DNA from 4 places in the Virgibacillus salidurans genome. Region 1 is predicted to be linked to each of the others. Evidence: riboswitches for the same ligand, from Rfam matches in the RefSeq annotation. Region 1 holds a riboswitch; each other region holds the start of a gene.
The links. A riboswitch is a leader RNA that binds a small molecule or an ion and turns the genes downstream of it on or off. The one in region 1 is predicted to bind S-adenosylmethionine.
Positions count from the first base shown of each region.

Region 1 (3,170 bases):
GCTTAACAGGTGAAAAGGTTCGTGCGGCGATGGAAAGCTTAACACCCATTGTCCATCGCACACCTTTACTAACATCAAAGACGACCAACAAATTACTCGAAAAAAATATCTATTTTAAAATGGAGAATCAACAAAAAACGGGCGCATTTAAGTTCAGAGGTGCCAGTTTTAAGTTAATGCAGTTAACGGATGCAGAATTAAAAAATGGCGTTATAACTGCTTCAGCTGGAAATCACGCACAAGGTGTTGCCCATGCTGCGGCGAAATTAGACGCGCGTGCAACGATATTCATGCCTGAGAAAACGCCACTAGCAAAAGTACATGCAACAAGAAACTATGGCGCTGATGTTGTGCTTACTGGAGAGTCGTTTCAGGAAGCCTATGAAGCCTCCATGAAAAGACAGATGCAAACGGGAGCTGTTTACATTCATCCGTTTGACGATTATGATGTCATGGCAGGCCAGGGCACGATTGCCATGGAGATGCTGCATCAGGAGCCGCTTCTGGATACGATTATTGTCCCCATTGGCGGCGGAGGACTTATAAGTGGTATAGCAGTTGCTGCCAAGCATATAAACCCAGCTATAAAAATTATTGGTGTTCAAGCAAATGGCGCATCTGCCATGCATGATAGCTTTCATAGTCAAAGTGCGCGGAATTTGAAGTCTGTTTCTACTATTGCTGAAGGCATCGCTGTAAAACAGCCTGGCAAAAATACATTGCCGCTAATTCGTAAGTACGTTGATGATATTATAACCGTTTCAGATGAAGAGATCGCTTCTGCTATCGTTTATATGCTCGAGCGGAACAAGACATTGATGGAAGGTGCAGGCGCCGCGTCTCTAGGCGCACTATTTGCACATCATAAGGATATTGCGTCACGTCATTGTGGTGTTATTGTCAGCGGCGGAAATATGGATATTGGAAATTTACCAAAAATCCAGCATCTTGCTGAGAAATTGCATCATTCAGCGTGAAAAAAGGGATCATTCTGAAGGATTGTAGAATGAAGGCAGAAACAGTCAATCGATTTCAGCCTTCATTCTTCTTAAAGTAGTAAATTTCCTTCTTGACATTTTTTTCTGAATAAGGTAATATACGTATCAATAACCATAAAAAACTATATAAATATTCCTTATAACGAGTCAGGGGAGGAAACTGGTCTTATGATCCTGCGGCAACCGTTACAAATTATGCTTTTTTGTAAGATGGTGCTACTTCCAGCAAGCATTAAAGGCTTGAAAGATGAGGAAGAGTGCGTGAAATTAAAACCTCTTCCAAGTTGGTAGAGGTTTTCTAAATTTTAGGTATGCGTATGAAACGTATATCTTTAAACTAAGTAATCCTATTAGAAAACTAATGAATGAATCGATGAAAAAATTAAATAGTATTATTTCTTATCCAGAGTGGTGGAGGGACTGGCCCGACGATACCCGGCAACCATTAAGTTGGCTTATCAGCTTAACAAGGTGCTAAATCCTGCAGGAGCGTAATCCTGAAAGATAAGAAGAGAAATATATGAAGCTCTCTTCTTAGGAAGGGAGTTTTTTAATATAAAAATAGAACAGTAAAAAGAAGGTAAGTACATTTGATTACGAATAAATAGGCATATTCTATGTTTGACTTATTATTTATTTTAATATGCCTTAATTAGTAGAAATGAAAAAATAAAAATATTACATAAAGGAGTGCTAATTATGGGTGCAATTGATGGTATTAAAGTAATTGAAATTGGAACTGCCATTAACGGACCGTACTGCGGACAAATTTTGGCAGATCATGGCGCAGAAGTTATAAAGATTGAGGCAAAAGATGATATAGGGCACAAACGAACACCTATTTATAAGGGGTTAAGTCTTCATTATACTTCAGTTAACAGGAATAAGAAAAGTATTGCATTGGATTTAAAATCTGAAGAGGGAAGGGATGTCCTGTATCGGCTTATTGAAGAATCCGATGTTCTACTAACGAATTATGCTGCCGGAGTACCTGAACGTCTTGGATTCGGGTATGATAAGGTGTCTCAAATAAATCCACAGATTGTAATGACCCATATAACCGGGTTTGGACTGACGGGTTCATTTCGTAACAAAAAGGCCTTTGATCCCATCATACAAGGAATGAGTGGAATCCTTCATTTAACAGGAGAACCTGATGGGTCACCATCAACGATTGGAGTATATTTGGCAGATCACTTTACACCTTTACAGGCCGCATTGGGAACATTAATGGCCTTGTATTCTAGAACTATAACTGGCAAAGGACAACTTATTGATGTTTCCATGTTAGATTCTATGGTTTCTACACATGCATTTAATTTCTCAGACACTACTTTAAATAAAGTAAGTCACAAGCGGACGGGCTCAAGAATCTCTTACACATTTTCTGGTATATTCCCTACGAAAGATGGATATGTTGTTATTGCTCCGCTCTCCGATGAAATGTGGGATGGATTTTGTGAAGCCATCGACCGTTATGACTGGAAAACAGAGCATTCGAAATATTGGGATATGAATAAGCGCTTGGATGATTTCGACATACTGGAAGAAGGATTTGTGAAGTGGTCCATTCAATACTCTACTGAGGAAGTGATTCGTATTCTTGATGGTGTAGGTGTACCATGTGGTCCGGTCAGTACGATAGAGGAAGTAATTGATAGTCCGATTACAAAAGAAAGAGATATGATTTTGCCGCTTAAAATTCCCGGGTACGAAGAAATAATGGTACCTGGTGTTCCAATAAAATTTAATGAAACACCACATAGGGCTGTTTCTCCCCCACCGTTTTTAAGTCAAAATGCTAATGAGATATTGAGTAGTCTCGGGTATTCAGAAGAGGATATTTCAAGGATGATTGATGAGGGAGCGGTTGTTCGGTATGAAGATAAAGAAGTTGGAAAATAAAGTTCAAACGAAAAATTCTAAGATATTATGAATGTATTAATTATCCTTTAAAAATTAGTAGCTTCATTTGAATTTGATGAGTATTGTAAAAAGGAAAATTAACATTTGCTTGAAAAGAGGTTATTAAAATGGAATTTGTAAAATTTGAGTTAGAGGGTTCTATTGGTATTGTCACGATAGACCGTCCTCCTGTAAATTCTTTAAATTTACAAGCGTATGATGAAATTAAGAAGACTTTTGAAATGATTAACAGTGACCGTACTGTTC
Region 1 covers NZ_CP074373.1:2,644,504-2,647,673, reverse strand. The annotation lists gene ilvA (threonine ammonia-lyase) at 30-977, shown strand; SAM riboswitch class I at 1,133-1,252, shown strand; SAM riboswitch class I at 1,395-1,509, shown strand; gene KFZ58_RS13600 (CaiB/BaiF CoA transferase family protein) at 1,698-2,903, shown strand; gene KFZ58_RS13595 (enoyl-CoA hydratase/isomerase family protein) at 3,032-3,170, shown strand, end outside.

Region 2 (3,170 bases), 240 kb from region 1:
AAATGTGACGGAACAGAAGAATCCGAGATTGGATATATTATCTGTTATCCTCTCAACCATTGGGTTCGGTGGGCTCCTGTACGGTTTCAGTGTCGCTGGAGACGCTGGATGGCTCAGCTATCAGGTAATCTTATCTATTGTTTTCGGGGCAATTTCTCTCTATTGGTTCATTACAAGACAATTGAAATTGAAAGAGCCGCTCCTCGAATTCAGGGTGTTTAAACATGGCACATTTACGCTAGCGACTGCTCTTGGGATGGTTGTCTTCGCTGCAATGATTGGAACAAATGTTATTTTGCCATTATACATGCAGAATATGGTTGGGTTCTCGGCACTCACATCCGGTCTTGTGTTGTTACCTGGAGCTATTATTATGGGATTTTCAAATCCGATTACCGGATATCTCTTTGATAGATTTGGAGGAAAGTGGCTTGCTCGCGGTGGTCTTTTACTATTATCACTGACCACTTTCGCGTTCACGGATTTATCTGCGGATACAAGCTTCGCATATCTAGCAAGCATGAATGGTATTCGAATGATTTCAATTGCAATGGTGATGATGCCAATGACAACCCTGGCCTTGAATCAGTTGCCTGACCATCTTATACCACATGGGACTGCGGTTAATAACACATTCCGCCAAGTCTCCGGGTCGATCGGTACTGCGGTTCTTGTCACCATCATGACGACAACTGCCATACAAGACGACACAGTGAATGGTATTATTCATGGTGTGAATGTTTCCTTTATCGTAGCGGCAATCACAGCAATCCTTGGATTCATACTTTCGTTTAAACTCAAAGAAGAAGTAAAACCGAGAGATCGTTCAACGGAAAGTTAAAATATTTACTGATATGGAAGATAATCTTAAACTAAGGGGCGCAATTCTGAAGTGAGAATTGTGCTCTTTTTAATTTAAGGCCATATTGTTGAAGAAAGTTTATCTAAATTTCCCACTTGACAGTTTTTCCTGTATCCGTTATGATATGTAGAAATCTTAAAAATTGAATATTTCCTTATCAAGAGTCGGGGGAGGAACTGGTCCTGTGATCCCGCAGCAACCGTTAACACGGTGCTAATTCCAGCAAGCATTTCGCTTGAAAGATGAGACGTGTTTAAATAAATTTTAACCTCTTCCTCATCGGTAGAGGTTTTTTTATTGGAAATTGGTGACAGCTGGATTTCTGCACGCGATACACGTATCTTTTAATCTGAGTAATTATATAAGGAAAGTTTGATTATTTTTAGGAGGTGAACTGTTTTATAACGGAGCACGAGGAGCCAAACTTAAAATCTATTAAAAAAGGAGTATTTACATTATGACAAAACAAATTCATTTGAACGGGTTTATCCAAAATTCACCTTCTCCGCATTCCATGGGGCTGTGGAAACATGAATTGGATCAGGGAACAAATCATAATAGTTTATCTTATTGGACAGAAACAGCTCAAATTTTAGAACGTGGGAAATTTGATGCGTTATTTATTGCCGATGTACTTGGAACATACAGTGTATATGGAAACAGCCATGATGCGGCTGCTCGGCATGCAGTTCAGCTTCCAGCGCATGATCCGTTAATCCCTATTTCGGCAATGGCAGCAGTCACTAAAAATTTGGGCTTTGCGCCGACGATTTCCGCTACATATGCACAACCCTATTCGCTAGCACGGCAGTTATCGACACTTGATCATTTAACCGGGGTAGGATTGCGTGGAATGTGGTGACATCGTATCTGGAAAGCGAAGCAGTTAATCTTGGCCTTAAGACCCGTCTACCCAAGGAACTCCGTTATGACCGTGCAGATGAGTTTCTGAACGTTGTCTATAAATTATGGGAACACAGCTGGGAGAACGATGCGGTTGTTTATGATAAAGAAAACGATACCTATGCAGATCCGGATAAAGTACATTTGATCGACCATGAAGGTGAATTTTTCAATGTTCCAGGCCCGCATTTGGTAGAACCGTCGCCTCAGCGCACCCCGGTACTTTTTCAAGCAGGAGCTTCTCCAAAGGGGAGAGATTTTGCTGCCAAACATGCTGAAGCTGTTTTTACAAAAAATCATTCACTGGAAGCTTTAAAAGCGTATGTTGCAGATATACGGAAGCGAACGGTGGAACAGGGGAGAAGACAGGAGGATGTATTTGTTTCTCAATTGATTCTACCAATTATCGGATCAACTGAAGAAGAGGCTAATATGAAATATGAAGATTTGATCAATCATATTAGCTTTGAGGGTACGGCTTCGCTTTTGTCAGGGCATACTGGGATTGATTTTTCCAAATATGATCCGGATCAGTACATTGAAGATATTGAGACAGAAGCAGTTCAGGGAAATTTGGATTTATATACAAAAGATCCGAATAAAAAGTGGACCTTACGAGAAGCTGTTAAAAATCATGGGCTTGGAAATGGTACCGTTAAATTTATTGGAACTCCGGAACAAATTGCAGATCGCATGGTGGAGTGGTCGAATGAAGGAGATGTGGATGGTTTTACGATTGCCCAAGCTTATTCACCGGGTACCTATCGTGAGTTTGTTGATCATGTAGTTCCTGAATTACAGAAACGTGGTGTCTACCGACAGGAATATGAAGGACAGACGTTAAGAGAAAATATGTTTGAAAAAGGAAGTGCTCACTTGCCGGATAACCATCCTGCGAAAAGGATTGGAACTGTTCAGACAAAATAATAATAAAATGAAGTTCTACCATTCGATAAGAAAATGGAGGAAATTATGTTTACAATTTATTGGATTGCCATCGTCATATGTTGGATTGTGGGATTGATAATATGGAATAAAATCTACCCGAAACAAAAAGGTGGGGGAAGTTGATGCTGGGTGATGATAATAATATATTAATATGGCTGATATTGGGAGCGTTGTTGGGATATTTTCTATTAACGACCTGGCTAGGAAAACGAGGTTCAGCCCATAGTAAGTCGATGAAAGGATTTGCTATCGCAAAAGGAAAGGTGAATCCCTGGATTGTCGGAATCAGTTTCGGGGCAAGCTATGCAAGTGCAAATCTATTTATCGGAGTTCCCGGGTGGGCTTATACCTATGGTGCACCGGTACTTTGGTATTCGCTGGGATGCTTTGGGGTCTCATGGATAGGGTTGCTTCTTTTTGCTAAAACCTTCTGGGAGCAGGGGCAAAAAAAGGAAGG
Region 2 covers NZ_CP074373.1:2,883,316-2,886,485, reverse strand. The annotation lists gene KFZ58_RS14725 (MDR family MFS transporter) at 1-841, shown strand, start outside; SAM riboswitch class I at 1,014-1,111, shown strand; partial or broken gene KFZ58_RS14720 (LLM class flavin-dependent oxidoreductase) at 1,317-2,692, shown strand; gene KFZ58_RS14715 (sodium:solute symporter family protein) at 2,836-3,170, shown strand, end outside.
Region 2: linked by a shared signal. The riboswitch ahead of KFZ58_RS14720 (LLM class flavin-dependent oxidoreductase) and the one ahead of KFZ58_RS13600 (CaiB/BaiF CoA transferase family protein) in region 1 are both predicted to bind S-adenosylmethionine.

Region 3 (3,170 bases), 1.2 Mb from region 1:
ACCTATAAACACACATTCGGCATTTTCAGCTGCAAATGCGCGACCTTTCGTAGATGCTCCTGCTTGATAAATAACAGGAGTACGCTGTGGAGATGGTTCACTCAAATGCGCTCCAGGTACTTTAAAATAGTTCCCTTCATGATTAATGTCATGAACTTTGTTAGGATCGGTGTAAATGCCATTTTCTTTATCTACCTTAACAGCATCGTCCTCCCAGCTTTCTTCCCAAAGTTTGTAGGCAACGTCCAGATATTCTGCTGCTATATCGTATCGCTCGTCATGCTTAATTTGGCCTTCCAATCCCATATTGACAGAGGCACTTTTCAGATAAGAAGTAACAATATTCCATCCGATCCGCCCTTTAGTTAGATGATCTAATGTGCTGATTCTGCGTGCAAAAGTGTAAGGATGCTCATGTGTAACAGATGCTGTTACGCCAAAACCAAGATGCTTTGTAACTGCTGACATTAAAGGGACTACCAAGGAAGGGTTATTGACTGGAGCCTGTGCCCCTTGACTTACAGCTGCATCACGTGATCCCTTATACACATCATAAGTACCTAATACATCCGCAAGAAATACAGCATCAAACCGTCCCTTTTCCAACAATTTAGCAAGTTCAATCCAGTATTCGCTATCTTTATAGCGATATGACTCATCATCCGGATGGGTCCATAAACCAGGGGACTGATGCCCAGGCGTGTTCATATCAAACGCATTTAAATAAATCCTCTTTTTAGCCATATATGTTTTCCTCCTTGAAATTTCGTTATTTAAGTAAAAAACACTGCTGACGCCTGTCTGTTAACGATTTCGATAAAATATTGAAGTTGCTTTTTCGTGCGCTGTAAAATGTCCGCATCGATAATTGGATTTTCCTGCTGTTTATCTATTTGACTATCAAGCAGATAAAGTCCTTTTAAATTATGCCCCTTTAATGTGGCCAACACCGGTTTCAAAGCGTATTCGATTGCTAGCAAATGCGACGGACTCCCCCCTGTCATCAGCGGAAGTACTGGTTTGTGCTTGAGTACATCTTGCGGGAGGATATCGAGCAATGCTTTTAGAACACCTGAATATGCACCTTTATACACCGGCGATCCAACTATAATACCTTTTGCATTTTGGACTAATGCCGTAATTTCCTGAATGGCCGGACTATCAAACTTCCCTTGGAATACGTCTTCAGCTGGCACGTCTTTAACAGAAATATGAGTCACTGAAAAATACTCCTGTTGAAGTAAGGCCCCTAAGTATTTAAGTACTTGTTCCGATCGCGAAAATTCAGAAGGACTTCCCGATAGCACAACAATTTCACTCATGTGATCATCCTTTCTTATCATTTGTCTTTTTTCTAAACTTTCCTCTTTAGCTAAGAACTTCTGTATGTAACCATAAAAATAAGCCCCCTTTTCTTATATGAGAAAAGAGGGCTTTACTTTGATATTCCGCTCTTATCTCCCAAGAATTACTCCCGGTGGAATTAGCACCTTCCTGACACTAATCAGGGGTTGCTGAAGCTTCATAGGGCCACATCCCTCAGCTTCTCTTGATAAGAATATTTAGTTATAATGTATAGTGTATTTTAATTAATCCGATAAGTCAAGTGGGTTTTGAAAATTTAAATACAGTAAAATTAGAAAAGGAGCTCCAAATATTATCGGAGCCCCTTTTCCCTACTACAATCATTGTTGTTCTTCATTTAGTCTATCTTCTATCTCTGTCATAATTTCTGCAGCCTCGTTCCAATTTCCTTCAGATAGCGCATCCTGGTAGGAATTAAACAGATCTGAGAACTCTTGTAATATCTCATCTGATTCTGAAATTTGCTGTTCCTGTTCACCTGGCTCTGCTGTCTCTTCAGGTGTTTGCTCCTCATCCGGCTGACGATCCGGATCTACAAGATTTAACATTTGCTCAAGCGACTCCTCAAATGTGGCTTCCATGACGATATGATCATCGTAGGCGATGATAACTTGCTTCACTTCAGGAAGTGACGTCTCGTTGGAAGATTCAATATAAATTGGTTCCACATACATGACCGTATCTTCAATCGGAATGGCGAGCAAGTTCCCACGTATGACTTCAGATCCGCCTTGTGACCAGAGATTCAGCTCCTGAGAAATCGTACTATCCTGATTGATACGATTTTCAATTTGTTGCGGACCGTATACATTTTCCTGTCTTGGAAAACGATATACAAATTTTTCACCATAATGCTCTCCATCATTACGCACACCAATCCAGGCAATCATATTTTGTCGATTTCTTGGTGTATACGGCATCATCAAAATAAATTCTTCTTCTTCATATTCAGGTAGTTTCATTGTTACATAATAAGGCTCCATCTCAATATCTTCATTAAAGTATTTCTCTGTCGGGAACTCCCACGCATCTTCCCGGTTATAGAACATTTCAAGATCGGTCATATGATAGGTGCCGTAGATGGATGCCTGAATATTAAACAACCTTTCAGGGAAGCGGAAATGAGCCCGCACGTCCTCTGGAATTTCCTCTGTGAAGAGTTCAGGAAACATGTTTTCATATGTCTGCAGCAATGGATCTTCCGGATTTGCTATATAAAAATCCACTTCTCCAGTGTAAGCGTCCACGGTTACTTTTACCGAATTTCGAATATAATTGTTGTTTTCCTGATAGGATTCCGAGTATGGATATCTTTCAGCTGTTAGATATGCATCCATCATCCAAGCAAGACTGCCGTCATCACGAACAAAAATATACGGATCTGAATCATATTCGAAAAATGGTGCGATTCGATTAACACGGTCCATGATATTTCGGGTTTCAAGAAACTGACTCTCATCTGTTATCTGATCGGAGACAAACATCCGAAATGATCCCTCTTTTAAAGCAAATAACGCCCGATTAATCCCATCTAACGTAATACCCGAATCTTCTTCATACCGACTCGATACGTTTTCATCACCAGAAGGATAATCAAATTCATCCACTTCTGAATTAACAATTACATTCGGATAAGCCTCTTCCCCATAGTAAATTTGAGGACGTGTTATGTCCAAATCCCCTTCAGGAGGAAGATTTTGTAATATATATTCCGGCTGACCCTGCGCGGTTAATTCGTTAACATGACTCATGGTAACTCCATAACCATGTGTATATCTTAGATTCCGGTTCACCCAGGTTTGTGC
Region 3 covers NZ_CP074373.1:1,427,246-1,430,415, reverse strand. The annotation lists gene KFZ58_RS07465 (LLM class flavin-dependent oxidoreductase) at 1-744, opposite strand, end outside; gene ssuE (NADPH-dependent FMN reductase) at 774-1,322, opposite strand; SAM riboswitch class I at 1,452-1,559, opposite strand; gene KFZ58_RS07455 (UPF0182 family membrane protein) at 1,686-3,170, opposite strand, start outside.
Region 3: linked by a shared signal. The riboswitch ahead of ssuE (NADPH-dependent FMN reductase) and the one ahead of KFZ58_RS13600 (CaiB/BaiF CoA transferase family protein) in region 1 are both predicted to bind S-adenosylmethionine.

Region 4 (3,170 bases), 280 kb from region 1:
ATAATACCATAACAATCCACTTGTAAAACCTGTAAATAGAGACGCAACAACAGCACGTTTCGTAACGACAGGCCAGAACAGGGCGGCTACGACTGGAGCGAATGTTGCACTGTTTCGAATGGTCCAAGCAAGTACATTCCACCAAGCGGATTGCTCTGTCCGCATTAAGCCAAATACAATCATTAAACCTGTTAAAAGCAGCAAGGAAATTTTTGTATATTTGATCAGCTGATTCTCCGTTGCAGCTGGCTTTAGTGCACTGCCGACATCACGACCGAGACTGGTCGCTCCGGAAAATTGGCACGGACCTCCCCATCCCAGCGCGCATGCCCATACGCCTAAGAAAAACAGACCTACAAGCGGTGCAGGAAGAACTTCCATTAAATACTGAGGAACCGCAATGAGCCCGGTTTGTGCATTTGGAACAATGATGCTAGCAGCAATCCCAAATAAAACACCACCAACGATGAATGGAACAGCCATGAATCCAGCCATGATTAAGCCTTTTTGCCCTTCTTCAGGTGTTCGTGAAGAAAGTGCCATCTGAAAAGCGGCCTGTGCAAGAATGACGTTTACCAGGAAAGTTCCAAACCAAACGACAATAACCTGCAATCCGACACTACCAAAATCAAACATAGCCGGTCTTTCTACAGCAAGTGTACGGAGGCCGTCTATCCCAGGATTTATGAAAAAGGCGGTGACACCAATGATGAGCATTACTGCAAATAATACCATGTTCATCGTTTGCGTAAAGGCGATGGACCACATGCCACCAGCCTGCAGGTAAACGAAAAGCAGAATGGCGGTAAACGCCACCGATAGAGGCAAGGATATCCCCGTAAACACGTGAATGGCAGAGGCAAATGCTATCGCAGTTGCAACCGACCACATGGGAAACGCAAAGGCGGTAATAGCCCCGGCAACTCCTTTTGCTGTTCGTCCATATTTATCACCAATCATGCCAGAAACAGTAACAAGCATCTTTTTCCGAAATGAACGAATGATTAAAAAGGCAATAATAAAAATTTGAACCATTTCCGCAACTCCATACCAAACTGCTGATATCCCGCTTAGATACGAAAGCTCAAGAATGGAAATATATGTAGAACCAGAAAATAATCCAGTTATACAAAATGCCACAATCCATTTATTGAAATTTCGATTGCCTACAAAATAACTGTCTTTCTTCGTTACACGCCGTTTAGCAAATTGACCGGCAATAATCAATGCAAAGGTATAGCCAATCGCAAGAATGATAATCCATACGCCATATTCCGTCATGTTGTTTCGCTCCTTTTGTTGTTATTATTTAGATCGTATTTCTTTGTTTTTGACGGAACTTCTTCCCTTGGAAAAAATAAAAACCCTCTTCCAAAAGATAAGAAGAGGGTTGAATAATCTGGACTCCTCTTCTTATCTTTCAGACACAGTCTGATGGAATTGGCACAGTACTCACAAAGAGCCCGCTGCCGAGGCTTCAAAGGGCCATAACCCTCCACCTCTCTTAATAAGAAGTTCGTTTATGTAATTGTGTATAATTTACAGTGTTTTGGCGATTAAGTCAATAGTTTTTTTACTTTTCGCCTCAATTCATATAATAGCGACATATATTTTAGAATGTAAAGACAGAAAGCATGAGGACTCCCCCATACTTCCACTAAATCAACCTTTCTCCATAGGGAGATCTTTATCCGCTGCCCATTCTGTCATCGATCCATCATATACAGCTACATTGCTTTACCCTAAATTCTTAAGCCACTCCGTAATGTGCTCCGCCGTTGGTAATTTCTTTGACCCTCTCCACAACGTCCTCGTTTTTACTATTAATCGTATGTGTTGCGCCCAAGTTCCTAAGTCCCTGGCAAGCTCTAAGCGACTGTCATGGAGATCTACTGCGATGATATGCTTACATCCGATGAATTATAGAAAGATTTGATATGTAAACAGGGAGGTAACAAATATTGTTAATGGTGAGAAGGCGGAGATATTAATTTTGAGGAAATGCCTTGGCGCAAAAAAACAAAGCCCCCACAACGGAGGGCTTATTTTTAGTAATATCTGTTACAACAATGACAGAATTCCTTCTTGGAGTAATTAGATTTTCTGCATTGACTATCGTAACGATTTTCCTGACATTTGTCATGATATTGGTTATTATTTTCTTTGCAGCAATCATGATAATGCTCTTTCTTCATGTGACAGCAACATTTACAATCTTCTTCGTGTTTCTTTTTACATTGGTCGTGATAACACATATCTTATCTCTCCTTTCCTATTCAATATACGCAATTAGGAATAAAGAGAGTGGACAAAGCTAATAGTAGATAGTACATTTTTATTAATATAGATTTACGTGTATCCGATCCGTAAATATCATTAGCGATTTGATATAACCGTTCGCATTATGCCCACATGGTTAAAGAATTTCGTAAGGTGGATGAGGAAAAAACAATGGACGTATTTTCTACCATATGAATTTTTTACACTACATTTACAGATTGGCTATTGTATAAGCGCATGAACACTGGTATTATAGGCTAGGTTAAACGTGGTTCGAGACCCTCCCACGGAAAAAAACTAAGGAGATGTTTAAAAATGAAAGCACGCACTTTAGTGATAAACGGAGTGTTAGCGGCGTTATATATCGCAGTTTCGGTAGTTATTCAACCTTTTGGATTTACGAATGTTCAGTTCCGTATTTCCGAGATGTTTAACCACCTCATTGTTTTTAATAAGAAATACTTTTTCGGAATTATTTTAGGCGTATCTTTAACCAATTTATTATTTTCACCATTAGGTATTTATGATCTTATATTTGGCGTTGCGCACTCGGCTATTTCATTATCCATTATCATAGTACTGGCGCGTTATATTAAAAATATATGGATCTTGCTGATTGCCAATACATTGGTATTTTCATTCAATATGTTCATCATTGCATTTGAACTCAACCTTGCATTGGCGTTGCCATTTCTATTCACATGGCTCACAACAGCCGCCGGGGAACTGGTCGTCATGGCTGTTGGGATACCCATTATGTATGCATTAAACAAACGGATACATTTTAATAAACTTATCTGATGTTAAGAAGCACTGGGACGGCTCTCTTGCGCTCCGTGCTCCCCCACACAAAAATCCTAATTTCCCTTTAACGAGAAATTAGGATTTAA
Region 4 covers NZ_CP074373.1:2,924,007-2,927,176, forward strand. The annotation lists gene KFZ58_RS14875 (sodium:solute symporter family protein) at 1-1,281, opposite strand, end outside; SAM riboswitch class I at 1,411-1,514, opposite strand; partial or broken gene KFZ58_RS14880 (zinc-binding dehydrogenase) at 1,763-1,914, opposite strand; gene KFZ58_RS14885 (hypothetical protein) at 2,070-2,318, shown strand; PreQ1 riboswitch class I at 2,543-2,587, shown strand; gene KFZ58_RS14890 (QueT transporter family protein) at 2,596-3,081, shown strand.
Region 4: linked by a shared signal. The riboswitch ahead of KFZ58_RS14875 (sodium:solute symporter family protein) and the one ahead of KFZ58_RS13600 (CaiB/BaiF CoA transferase family protein) in region 1 are both predicted to bind S-adenosylmethionine.